2 regions of the Paenibacillus sp. sptzw28 genome follow, and region 2 is predicted to be linked to the other one. Evidence: riboswitches for the same ligand, from Rfam matches in the RefSeq annotation. Region 2 holds a riboswitch; the other holds the start of a gene.
What was found. Region 2 has a riboswitch for cyclic di-GMP ahead of KZ483_RS17345 (hypothetical protein). Riboswitches for the same ligand answer to the same signal wherever they lie in the genome.
Positions count from the first base shown of each region.

Region 1: another riboswitch for cyclic di-GMP. It lies ahead of KZ483_RS28855 (F-box protein); the one in region 2 lies ahead of KZ483_RS17345 (hypothetical protein).

Region 1 is NZ_CP080545.1:6,078,695-6,084,212, reverse strand. Features, by position in the region: gene KZ483_RS28200 (response regulator) at 1-1,476, shown strand, start outside; gene KZ483_RS28195 (HD-GYP domain-containing protein) at 1,716-2,246, shown strand; cyclic di-GMP riboswitch class I at 2,634-2,727, shown strand; gene KZ483_RS28855 (F-box protein) at 2,829-2,957, shown strand; gene KZ483_RS28190 (cadherin-like beta sandwich domain-containing protein) at 3,053-5,518, shown strand, end outside.
Region 2 is NZ_CP080545.1:3,823,113-3,828,630, reverse strand. Features, by position in the region: gene KZ483_RS17360 (transposase) at 41-553, opposite strand; gene KZ483_RS17355 (transposase) at 765-1,217, opposite strand; partial or broken gene KZ483_RS17350 (winged helix-turn-helix transcriptional regulator) at 1,512-1,700, shown strand; cyclic di-GMP riboswitch class I at 2,261-2,353, shown strand; gene KZ483_RS17345 (hypothetical protein) at 2,525-3,268, shown strand; gene KZ483_RS17340 (hypothetical protein) at 3,249-3,524, shown strand; gene KZ483_RS17335 (GNAT family N-acetyltransferase) at 4,129-4,581, shown strand; gene helD (RNA polymerase recycling motor HelD) at 4,840-5,518, shown strand, end outside.

The sequences.
Region 1 (5,518 bases), 2.3 Mb from region 2:
TCAGGCGGCAATTTCAAAGTAATTGCGACGGCATATAATGCTCAAGAAGCGCTTGACCTTTTGCAGAATGAGAAGCCGGATATTATTATTTCGGATATACGGATGCCGGTGATGGACGGCATCGCTTTGACAGAGATTGTCCGGGCAACGAATCCTCAAATTGAAATGATTTTGTTAAGCGGATACGAGGAATTCGACTATGCCAGGAAAGCGATGACGCTTGGCGTGAGACACTATCTCTTGAAGCCGGTATCCCGCACGCAAATAAAAGAACTGCTCGATGCCGTTTGTTTTGAAATGTTAGGGAAACGAAGGGAATTATACGCACAGTATGCCGCTTCTCTTGTCTATGGCAAATTGTTATCGGTGATCCCTTTCCAGCAGCAGGAACTTTATGAGTCGCATATTTTCTTCTTATGCTGCGCAGGGCCGTTTCCTACTTTTTCGTTCGAAGACGATATTCCCGGAAAAGTATACTGGGAACAAAACGATTTGCAGCCGATTTTGCGTGAGACTATGAGGGGGAACGGCGATTTTGCCGTTATCAATGGGAAAACCGTTTCGGAGCGAATCGTTATACTGTCTTTTTTTCAAAACAGACAGACGGGAAGCGAAGAGGAATGGTTGGCTGCCATTACGGCTCGTTTGGGAACTCAGCTGCATGTATCCGTCGTCTCCAGCGGATATTATTCCAACCTGGAAGATACGGCGTCGATTTCGCAAACTGCCCGTTCCATGCTGTATAAACATATTTTATTCGGCGCTCCAGTCCGTTTATTTATAAAGGATGCCCAGCCGCCGGTCTTCGAAGTGGAATCCGATCCGTCTATGGAACGGAAGCTCGCAGCGGCTTTGGAGCGGGAAAACATCAATCTGTTCAAGGCAGAGATTCAATTACTGCTTGCAAAATGGAAGCAAAGACCTCTGAGGCAGAACATTCTGGAAAGAAAGCTGCAGCGAATTTTAACGCTCCTATCCCAGCATACGGGGAAAGCTGCTTATTACACCGGCGAAATGCTCGAAATCGATGTGAACCAGATGGTCCTGCAATCAAAGGATTACCAAGCAATTTTCAATTATACGTGCACAATTATTGACTTCCTCTCCTTTTATAACAAGAACGATAAAGGCGAGAGGGAGAACGATAAATTGGCGGAAAAAATCGAACAGTTTCTGCTGGAACATTACACAGAGCAAATTAATCATCAAACGCTGTCTGAGAGATTCGGTCTTGTGCCTTCTTACCTGAGTAAAGTTTTCATCAAATACAAAGGGCTCTCGCCCGCCAAATATATCGTGAGGCTCCGAATCGAGACGGCCAAGAAACTATTGGTGGAACATCCGGGTTGGCTCGCCAAAGATATTGCAGAACTCGTCGGGTATCCTGACCCAAACTATTTCAGCCGGATTTTCAAACGTGAAACAGGAATGTATCCATCCCAGTATCGGGAACAAAAAGGAGAAATCATGGTCTGATGGATATGTAACGCCGGAGCAAATAATCCCATCCTGGCAAATCGTGTACGCCGAGTATATGACCCGGAAGCATCAGCCGGGGTTTTGATTGGTGGCAGACAAAAAATCCATCCCACTAGTTTTAAAAAATCCATCCAAAAAACGGATTGAGCATGGTACAAATTAATGAATGGAACAATTGATAAGTCAGGTTCCTCTTTATATTCAATGCGGTTTCTTACGAGAAAGGGGAAGGACGAATGATCAGTGAAACCGGCACTGCTATTCGAACCTTAAGCAGCAAAGCTCAATCGTTAACCGTGGACAAATGGATGGGATTCTTGCAAAGAAAATGCCCGGACACCTTTCGACATTCGGAAAGAGTCGCCCTTTTAGCCGGGAATGCGGCTGCATCTTTCGGACTTGACTCCCGAGACACGACTGCTCTGATACGCGGTTGTTTCCTGCATGATGTGGGCAAAACCATGATTCCGGGCGAAGTGCTCCGCAATAGGAAACCGCTTAACCCAATGCGGTTAAACTTAATGCGGCTGCATCCGCAATTGGGTGCCGAACTGCTTGAAAATCTCTCGATACAGGACCCCGAAGTTATCGCGGTCGTTCGTTACCATCATGAGAGATGGGACGGTAAAGGGTATCCGGAAGGCTTGTCCGGCGAAGAAATCCCCTATCTTGCCCGCATATGCGCCGTTATCGAGGCCTATGACAGTATGATTTCCAAGCGGCCCTACCGTCATGACGGAGGAAGAGGCGAGGTTCGAGCTTGTTAAAAATTGCGGAACGCAATTTGACAGCAGCGTGGTGCGCTGTTTTCTCATTTCGTTACAGAAATGAACAAGTCCGTTCTCGTCCTGCAACTCTATTTAGGGACGAGTCAAGGCACTAAAGCCTCTCGTCGGATTACTGTTCGACAGGCCGGCCCAGTTGCCGCGTTAATGATAGACCCGGTCCACACTGAATGTGACCGGTTTTTTTCTGTCCGGAAAAGTCCGATTGAAACGTTTCGCTCAACTGAAAATCCAAAAAATCCATCTCATGATTTTAAAAAAAGCCATCCAAAAAAAAAGAAGATCATGGTAAAACGTATATACACGGTTCAAGTTAACTAATTCGTATTCGACAGTCAACCAACGCAGTAAACGACAATTAAATACTTCGTACGACAACGGCAAAGCCACTGAAAGGTGGTGACGCAAAGCTATAGGGGCTTAAGTGGATCGAATGCATCCAACATGCCAGCCAGTTACCGAATACGGCGGAAACCCCCGTCTATTTAGCAACAGTAGACGGGGGTTTCTGTTATTTGAAAGGGGTGATGCAGCTGAAAGATAAGGTTACCAGCACACTTATTTATGCCGCTTCACGTCAACGCCGGAGTTATTTATCCGCTAACGGATGGACGGGATATGCTGATTATCGGCCAAGCGATCCGGAGATATGAAGGAGGCATTATTACGATAACGGAATGCGGGCAGGCATAGCCGTGATACGGGGATTTGAAAATCTTCTCCTCGAATCATAACGCCTGTCTGTTTCCGGCTTGGGGATAACAAAAAAATTACGGAGGGTTTCCATCATGCAATTTACTCAACGAAAACGAATCGGGTTATTCAGACGCATCGTTTCCGCAACACTCAGCGGACTCATGGTATTTTCAGCGGTTGCATCCTTACTTTTGTCCCCCACCTCCGCAGCTGCGGCGGCAACGCCTGTGACGAGGGTGTTGCAGTACTGGACTAACGGGTATACCGCTATGAAGGATGCGCTCGTCGCGCAAGAACAGGGAACAACGAACTTTGGCAATTCAGCAGCGCTTATCATTGGTAATTTGGCGACCGGGCAGAGATATACGTTTCTCCAATTCGATCTTGCGTCCATCCCGCAGAACGCCGAGATTACGAGCGCGAAGCTGGAGCTGTACTTAAATGATGCCAGGGTGAGCAGCAACATAGGAACCACCAATGTGCCAATCGCTATCCATCAAGTGACAAAGGATTGGCAGGAGAATACGCTTACCTGGAACAACGCGGTAAGCACCCCAATCTATAACACGACGCCAATTTCAAGCCAGATGACGACAAGCGTTGCGAACGGTTCCTGGAATGCATTCGATGTGCTGGGTCTGACGCAGCAGTGGGTGTCTGGAACGGCAGCGAACTACGGAATCATGCTTAAGAGAGATAATTCCACGGATGCGTCAGATTTCAACAAGGGATTCGATTCCAGCGAAGGAACCACCCGTCCCAAATTAACGATCACATATAGCGTACCGGCTACGGACTTCACCGTTGCGCCTGCGGAGCTTACCCTAATCCAGGGAGGAAGCGGCACCAGGCTGAAAGCCGACTTTACACCGGATAATGCCACGGATCAGAGTGTGACGTGGACGTCCAGCGATTCTTCGGTCGCGGCGGTGGACGCGAATGGATACGTGACGCCGGGCGCCAACCTCGGGAATGCCACGATCACAGCGACGACGGCGGACGGGTTAACGGCGACAAGCACGGTAACCGTCAGAGCCCCCGCTGCGAGCGACAAGCCGGTCACTACGACGCAGGTCGTGCTGCAGCAAGGGCTGAACGGGTATGTCGGTACAGACGATACCAGTGTCCACGAATATAATACCTATCCTGATACCAACTGGGGCGCTTACGACCGGACATATGTTGGCCGTGTTGCGGCTTATGTGAATGACAGAAAGAGGGCGTTGCACAAATTCGACATGTCGTCCATCCCCGCCAATGCCATTATTACAAGCGCGACGCTGGAGCTTTATCTCCTCGACGCAGCCAACAATACCGTCTCCATGGGCGCGCGGGAGATTCTCGAGCCTTGGGTGGAAGGGAACAAGAGCGGGACTGCTGCATCGGCTGGCGAAACAACATGGAACAACCAGCCCTTATACGACGCCGCGACGGTCGACATCCAATCGGTCAGCTACACGCCTAACACCTGGAAAACCTTTACGTTGACCGGTACGGTGCGGCAGTGGGTCGAAGGCGGCAAGCCGAACTACGGCGTGGAAATTGTCGATCAAGACGAAGCTACGAATGTAGCGAACTATAAAATATTCGCTTCCTCTGAATATTCCGACTCCACGAAGCGACCGATTCTGCGGATCAATTACTATATCCCCGCGACAGGCGTCGACGTGACGCCGTCGGCCCTTTCGCTGGTACAGGGCGGAAGCACGGGGCAGCTAAGCGCGGCAGTGCTGCCGAGCACGGCAAGCAACAAGAATGTGCGCTGGGTATCGGATACGCCTGCGGTGGCGACAGTAGACCAGAACGGCGTCGTCACGCCGGTCGGTCCGGGAACGGCAGTCATTACCGCGACGACGGACGACGGGCACTATACGGACTCGAGTACGGTTACCGTGTCGGAGCAGGACGTGAATCTAAGCAATTTGACGTTGTCGCAAGGGGCAATGACGCCGGCATTCGACCCCGCAACGACGGACTATTCCGCGACGGTGGCCCATAGCGTGACGAGCATGCAGCTTACCCCGACGACCTCCGACCCGAACGCGACGGTGATGGTCAACGGACAGAGCGTGGCGAGCGGCAGCGCCTCCTCGCCGGTTTCCCTCAATGTGGGGGCCAATACCATTAAGGTGGTCGTAACATCGGCGGCGGGGACGATGCGCAAGACGTACTCCGTCATTGTGTACCGGCAGGCGAGCACCAACGCCAATTTGAGCAATTTGGCACTGTCGCAGGGGACGTTAAGCCCGGCGTTCAGCAGCGGGGTGACAGGCTATTCGGCCACCGTGGCCAATAGCATCACCAGCGTGGACGTGACGCCGACGGCGGCGGACCCGGGTGCGACGATAACGGTGAACGGCAAGGTTGTCGCCAGCGGCACCCCGTCAACCGTTCCCTTAAACGTGGGGGACAATATTGTCAAGGTAATCGTCACGGCGGAAGACGGGACGACGCAGAAGCTGTATACGGTGACGGTCACCCGTCCGCCGAGCAGCAACGCCGAATTAAGCGGGTTGTCGCTGTCGCAGGGAACGCTTAGCCCCGCGTTCAGCAGCGGC
Region 2 (5,518 bases):
GATGGAATACCCGCTTAAAATAATGTTCATATGGACTGAATTATGCTACTCTGTAGACGAAGCTAACAGCTGATTTAGAGCGGATTTTGCGCGTATTCTTCTGCCCTGGGCGAATGGGTCGGATCGGCAAAATGTTTTTTCGGATCACCGCTTCAACATCGAGCGGAGGTTCATCACCTCGTGAGCGCAAAAAATGTCTGCACACGTAAACGGCAACCGTGAAGTTGACTTGGTATTGGTGCCGTTTATCCATTAGGGAAATGACGACGTGCGAGGTCATCATTTCAGCAAAATTGTACATGATCATTCTTGCGAAAATCTCCTGGGTGATGGACTCTCGTCTCTTTGCGTGAAAATTTGTCAGACCAACGGTGTACTTTAATGCCCTGAACGAGGTTTCAATCCCCCATCGCATGTTATAAATGGACTTGATTTCATCGGCTGGGAAATCAGCGGCAGAAAGATCCGTAATGATGGTTTCATAAGTGTTATTAGGCAGGAAGAAACGAACAACCCGAAAGGAAAAAGCTCTCCTGCAAATCCAAAAAATCAAAGGTAGATGTGGAAGGGACGAACCTGTAAATCTCAGGATGAGCTTTGACCTCGTTAGTTTGTTTTTTGGTGAGTATCAGATGAATGTCACGATCAAACTCCTCGCTTGCGGGCAAACTTAAGCCCGAAAGAATACCATTGGAATCCAAATCCTTTACCCGTATGACGTAGTTCCACCCTTTACGCTCGACATGCGCGAAATTGTTGTAGCTTTAATAACCTCGATCGGCAATAACAATGGTTTTGCCTTTGAAGGGGGAACGGTCAACCATCGCAGCTAGTGCCTTTCCCTCGTTGCACAACCTTCGCGGCTGAACAATGGCATCCACGTAAAGTCGGTTACATAAGTCATAGGCTGCGTTCAAATGCAGAAGGTTAAAGCCTTTTGTGTCCGGTTGATTTTGAAAATAGGTGTCCGTATCCGCAGGGTCAGTTGCGATAAGTAAATCCGAACCGTCAACGGCAAGCAATCGATAACCTCGGTAGTCTTTGATATCCGTGTACGCTTGCGTAAATTCGTGAAACAAGAATTCCACAGCAGACGGCAGGATTTTATTTCTCTGTTGGACAAAAGCAGACGTGGTTGCGGTGTTTACGTCATACCCCTGCGATTCCAGGAGTTCCTTATATAGGCTGTTGCCTCCCATTGAAATCAGGAGTTGCATAACCGTTTCAAAAGGCAGTTTTTTCTTTCGGGTAAAATCTTTTTCAGGTTATTGACATAAGGTGCTGGTGCGGATGACATTTCTCGTATGAGGTATGTCAGTGTTTCTTTTAGCGAATTCGCGTACTCATTCATTGGCAAAACCTCCTCGTTTTTTCAAGGGGCTTCTCAACACATTTCCACCTACTTATCAAGTCCTTTTTCTCTTTTTCGCACAAAAAAGAGCCGGCTATCTTTTCGATAACCTGCTCTTGTTCTTGATTTTTGGCTATGCGCCTTAACTAAATGACATTGGCCCCTCATTTTGTTTATTTTGCTGAAAGACGGGACCAAACGGTTCGGGGAATTAAGACGCCTGCTTCCGAATGTGACACAGGGTATGCTGACCAACCAGCTCCGAGAGCTGTGCGGATGGGGCTTTAAGCATATCGAATTTATGAACAGCGCCGATTCGGCTGTGCGCCAAATTGGCTGGCAGAGCTGACGATTAATTAAAAATTCTCGGCCCGGATTCAGAAGTATTCCATCCTGTTTAAAACTCCGGCGATGAAACGCGGGGTCCGTCTCTCATGAGACGCTTTATATCTCCTTTCGGACGAACAGGTTTGACCAGTACGAGATTAGTTCGAAGGATTGCAACAAATTTAGACAGATTTTGATCCTGACTCAACTTAAGCGTCCTAAACCTTAAGTCTTATATTAAAATCATGAAAATTCATTATTATCCGTCTATGGATTGTGCACCGGAAATCCCTTTGCGATACTCGTTTTCCTATACATACAGAGACATAAAGAGACCCCCGTCTGCTCATGGTTGCAGAGACGGAGGCCATCTTCTTGATTCGTCAGCATGCCGGCATGGCGGATGGCACAACCCGTCAGCTCCCCTCCAAGCATTGCATGATTAACAAAAAAAACAAATAAATGTAAGCGTTTCAGAAAACAGGACTAATGAATTGTATTTTGGTAAAATAATCAAAAAGTCCTATTCCAAAACAAAAAAACATCGTGTAAATTGACAATACACGACAAATGCATATCATCGTACGACAACGGCAAACCCATTGAAAAGTGGGGACGCAAAGCTATAGGGGCTAAGGTGGATAAATAATGCCACGATGCCTGCCAGCTACCGAATACGACGGGTACCCCCGTCTATTCATATTTATTCTATGATGGACAGGGGTTTTTTTGCGTACAAATAGCCAGGTAGTCCCTAAACGTAAACGTCGGTAGTCATTTGTGTAGTGGGCAGACATACTTTCATGATCTGTCGTGAAACGGCAATTATTTGAGGAGGCTAATCTAATGGGTATTGTCGGAGGAAATTATACAGATGTTAACGAAGCGGTGACCCCGCTTGAACCAGCGAAGCCATACAGCCAGTATGCGCCGGACATGCACGTGTCGGTCGGTTGTATCCCGTGCACCAGAGCGCATTTGTCGGCGGTTTCGGCTGCGCTCAAGGCGGGGGATGCAGAGACGGCACGCGAAGAGATTTCCGCGCTGATGGAGTACGACTTGACCCCGGAGAAGCTGGCCGCGACTCCGGAGAAGGACCGTGAAGTTCTAGCCAAGTATGCTGAGGGTATTTCCGCTATACAGGAGAAACTTGCCGAACCCGTACCGGAGCTTACGGCGATTGCCGCGGCACTCAAAGAGGCAATCCGCTTCGCCAGGGCGGACGGTATAGAACATCCCGAGGTGCAGCTGCGGCTGGAGCGTTCGGAGGAGCATGTGAATGGCCTCGAACGGATTCGTTTTGCACCGGAGAAGCTGCTGCGCCTGGAGCCGGAGATGCGCGATGAAATTAAACAGGTATTGCCGGAGATCCGCGAGGCACGACATAAGCTTGTGAATGGCATCGTCACACCGGATGACCTTGAAATAGCGGCGGCCCGCTTTGCTGAAATCTCGCGTAAGGTCAATGGCGACCCGGACTCCGAGACATTAAAGCTTGCCCAGAAGGAAGCGGCGGAGCTGAATTCAAGATTTCGCCAGGATGTACTCAAAGCCTGGGGAGGTAAATCTTATGAATCAACCAGACAATGAGAAAGTGTACGAATTGAACAAGGAATGCAGCCTCGAAGACCATCGCCCGTGCATGCTTACCACCGCAGTCGGCATGGCGGCCGACATCAGTGAGCAGGAAGGTCTGACTCTGTCCCCGCAGCTCCAATACATAATGGAGACACAGAGGCTGACAGACAGTGGCGTGCGGTCGGCACTCCGCGAATGGGTGAATACGATTCCCGAATCGCAAAAGGAAGTTGCCGCAGAACTGCTAAGTATCGTTGAAAACGGATAATATGATAGACTGAATATCCTCCGCAAAGAGCTGAATCCGGTCCGAAAAAGAAGGGGCTTTAAATGCCCCTTCATCCCGGATCAGAGGTTGCGGCTCATAAAACTGAAGCCACCGGCCGGACCGACACTACGTTTAGCCGTTAGAGTTACGCCTCAAGCAGGTCACTACCAAGCTGCGATAAAGAGATTGATCTGTGGCTTTCGTAATGCAATATCCTCCTCGAACACGTCTTCTACTTACTTCAATATCATTAATAGAGTAATTTATCTCCATTTATACATGTCCGAATTTTAAATTTCATCGAGTCTATTGTTGTAAACTCCGGGAAGAAGCCCTCAGCTGCAGTAACGGGATTCTCTTCGTTGATATACCTCACCGATGGCGTATCCGTGCCATCAGCGTATAAGTTCATGTCACCCCTTGCAGCGGAAACCTCTTGGTTAACCCCATCCGCTGCAGGGGGTGCATTTTTATCGGGAGTGGAAGCGAAATCGCAGCTTTTGTATACTTATAAGGACGGAGTTATTGCAATCCGACTTTTATTGCTAGAGGACTGTATTGGACTCGCATTTATTTTTTAATATCAATAATGGGGGTATCCAAAGTGCAACTACAACGAATAACCGTTCAAGAGGAACTGGAGCTTGCTCTGCAAATTCGGCGAGCCGTCTTTGTTGACGAGCAGGGCGTGCCTCCGGAAGCTGAAATCGATGGCTTTGACCGGCTCGATGGTGTCGCGGAACATATTCTTGTATATCTTAATGGTGAGCCGGCCGCTGCCGGAAGGCTGCGCATTGTCGACGGCACAGCCAAGCTGGAACGAATTTGTGTCCTGTCTGCTTACAGGAAGCACGGACTGGGCAGAGAGGCGGTGCGTTTTCTGGAGAAGATCGCCCGTGAACGGGGGCTGATCAAGGCGAAATTGAACAGTCAGCTGCAGGCTGAATCATTTTACTTCGGACTGGGTTATGAAAGAGCCTCGGAAGAATTTATCGAGGAGGGCATTCCCCATGTCCTAATGGTGAAGGCGCTTAATGGGAATGATAGGTCCAAGTAAAAACACCCCTTCGCATGTATCGGAACAGATCCGATGTCTATGCTAAGGGGTGTGAATTTAGAAAAAGCGGCGAAAGCTATATGACACTCCGCAGCTCGCATGTGCGAAATGTATTGATCATCAGGGGTAAATCTGGTAAAATCAATTTTGGATGCAATAAAAATATACCGAATCGCGTAATTATCCAATATAATTATAGCACAATAAATACGCGAGTGTCAAGCTTCGTTTTGAGAGTCAGAGAGAGGATGAAAGCCGATGAGCGAGACGAACCGGGATTGGGCGGCGGAGCAGCGACGAGTGGATACAGTTGTGGAGCAAATCGACCGCCGCACCCGGATGCTTGAGCAGCAAACCTTGGATGCGAAATCCGAAATGGTGGACATTCGCAAAAATTTCTGGGACGACGTTACCGTAAACTTCGACGACGCGGTGGAGATGGCGGAAACCTATGCAAGCATGAAGCAGCAGGCAGAGCTGCTTTTCGAGCGTGAAGGAGCGCACCGTCATGCCGTCCAGCAGCTTCGGACCTTGAGAAAGCTGCGTGAGTCGCCGTATTTCGGGCGGATCGACTTCCTCGAAGACGGGGAGAGCAAAGCCGATCGCGTCTATTTGGGCATCGCGTCCCTGCGAGATAGCACCGATCAGGATTATTTGATTTACGATTGGCGGGCTCCGATCTCGAGTCTGTACTATGACTATCCGCCGGGTCCCGCAGAGATCCAGACGCCAATGGGGACGGTCAAGGGCGAACTGAAGGTGAAAAGGCAATTTGTGATCCGGGGCGGTGCGATCGTCAGCTTGTTCGATACCGGCGTCACGATTGGCGACGAACTGCTGCAGGAGGTACTCGGCAAGCAATCCGACGCGCAGATGAAAAGCATCGTTGCGACCATTCAGCGTGAGCAGAACCGGATCATTCGCAATGAGCGCAGCC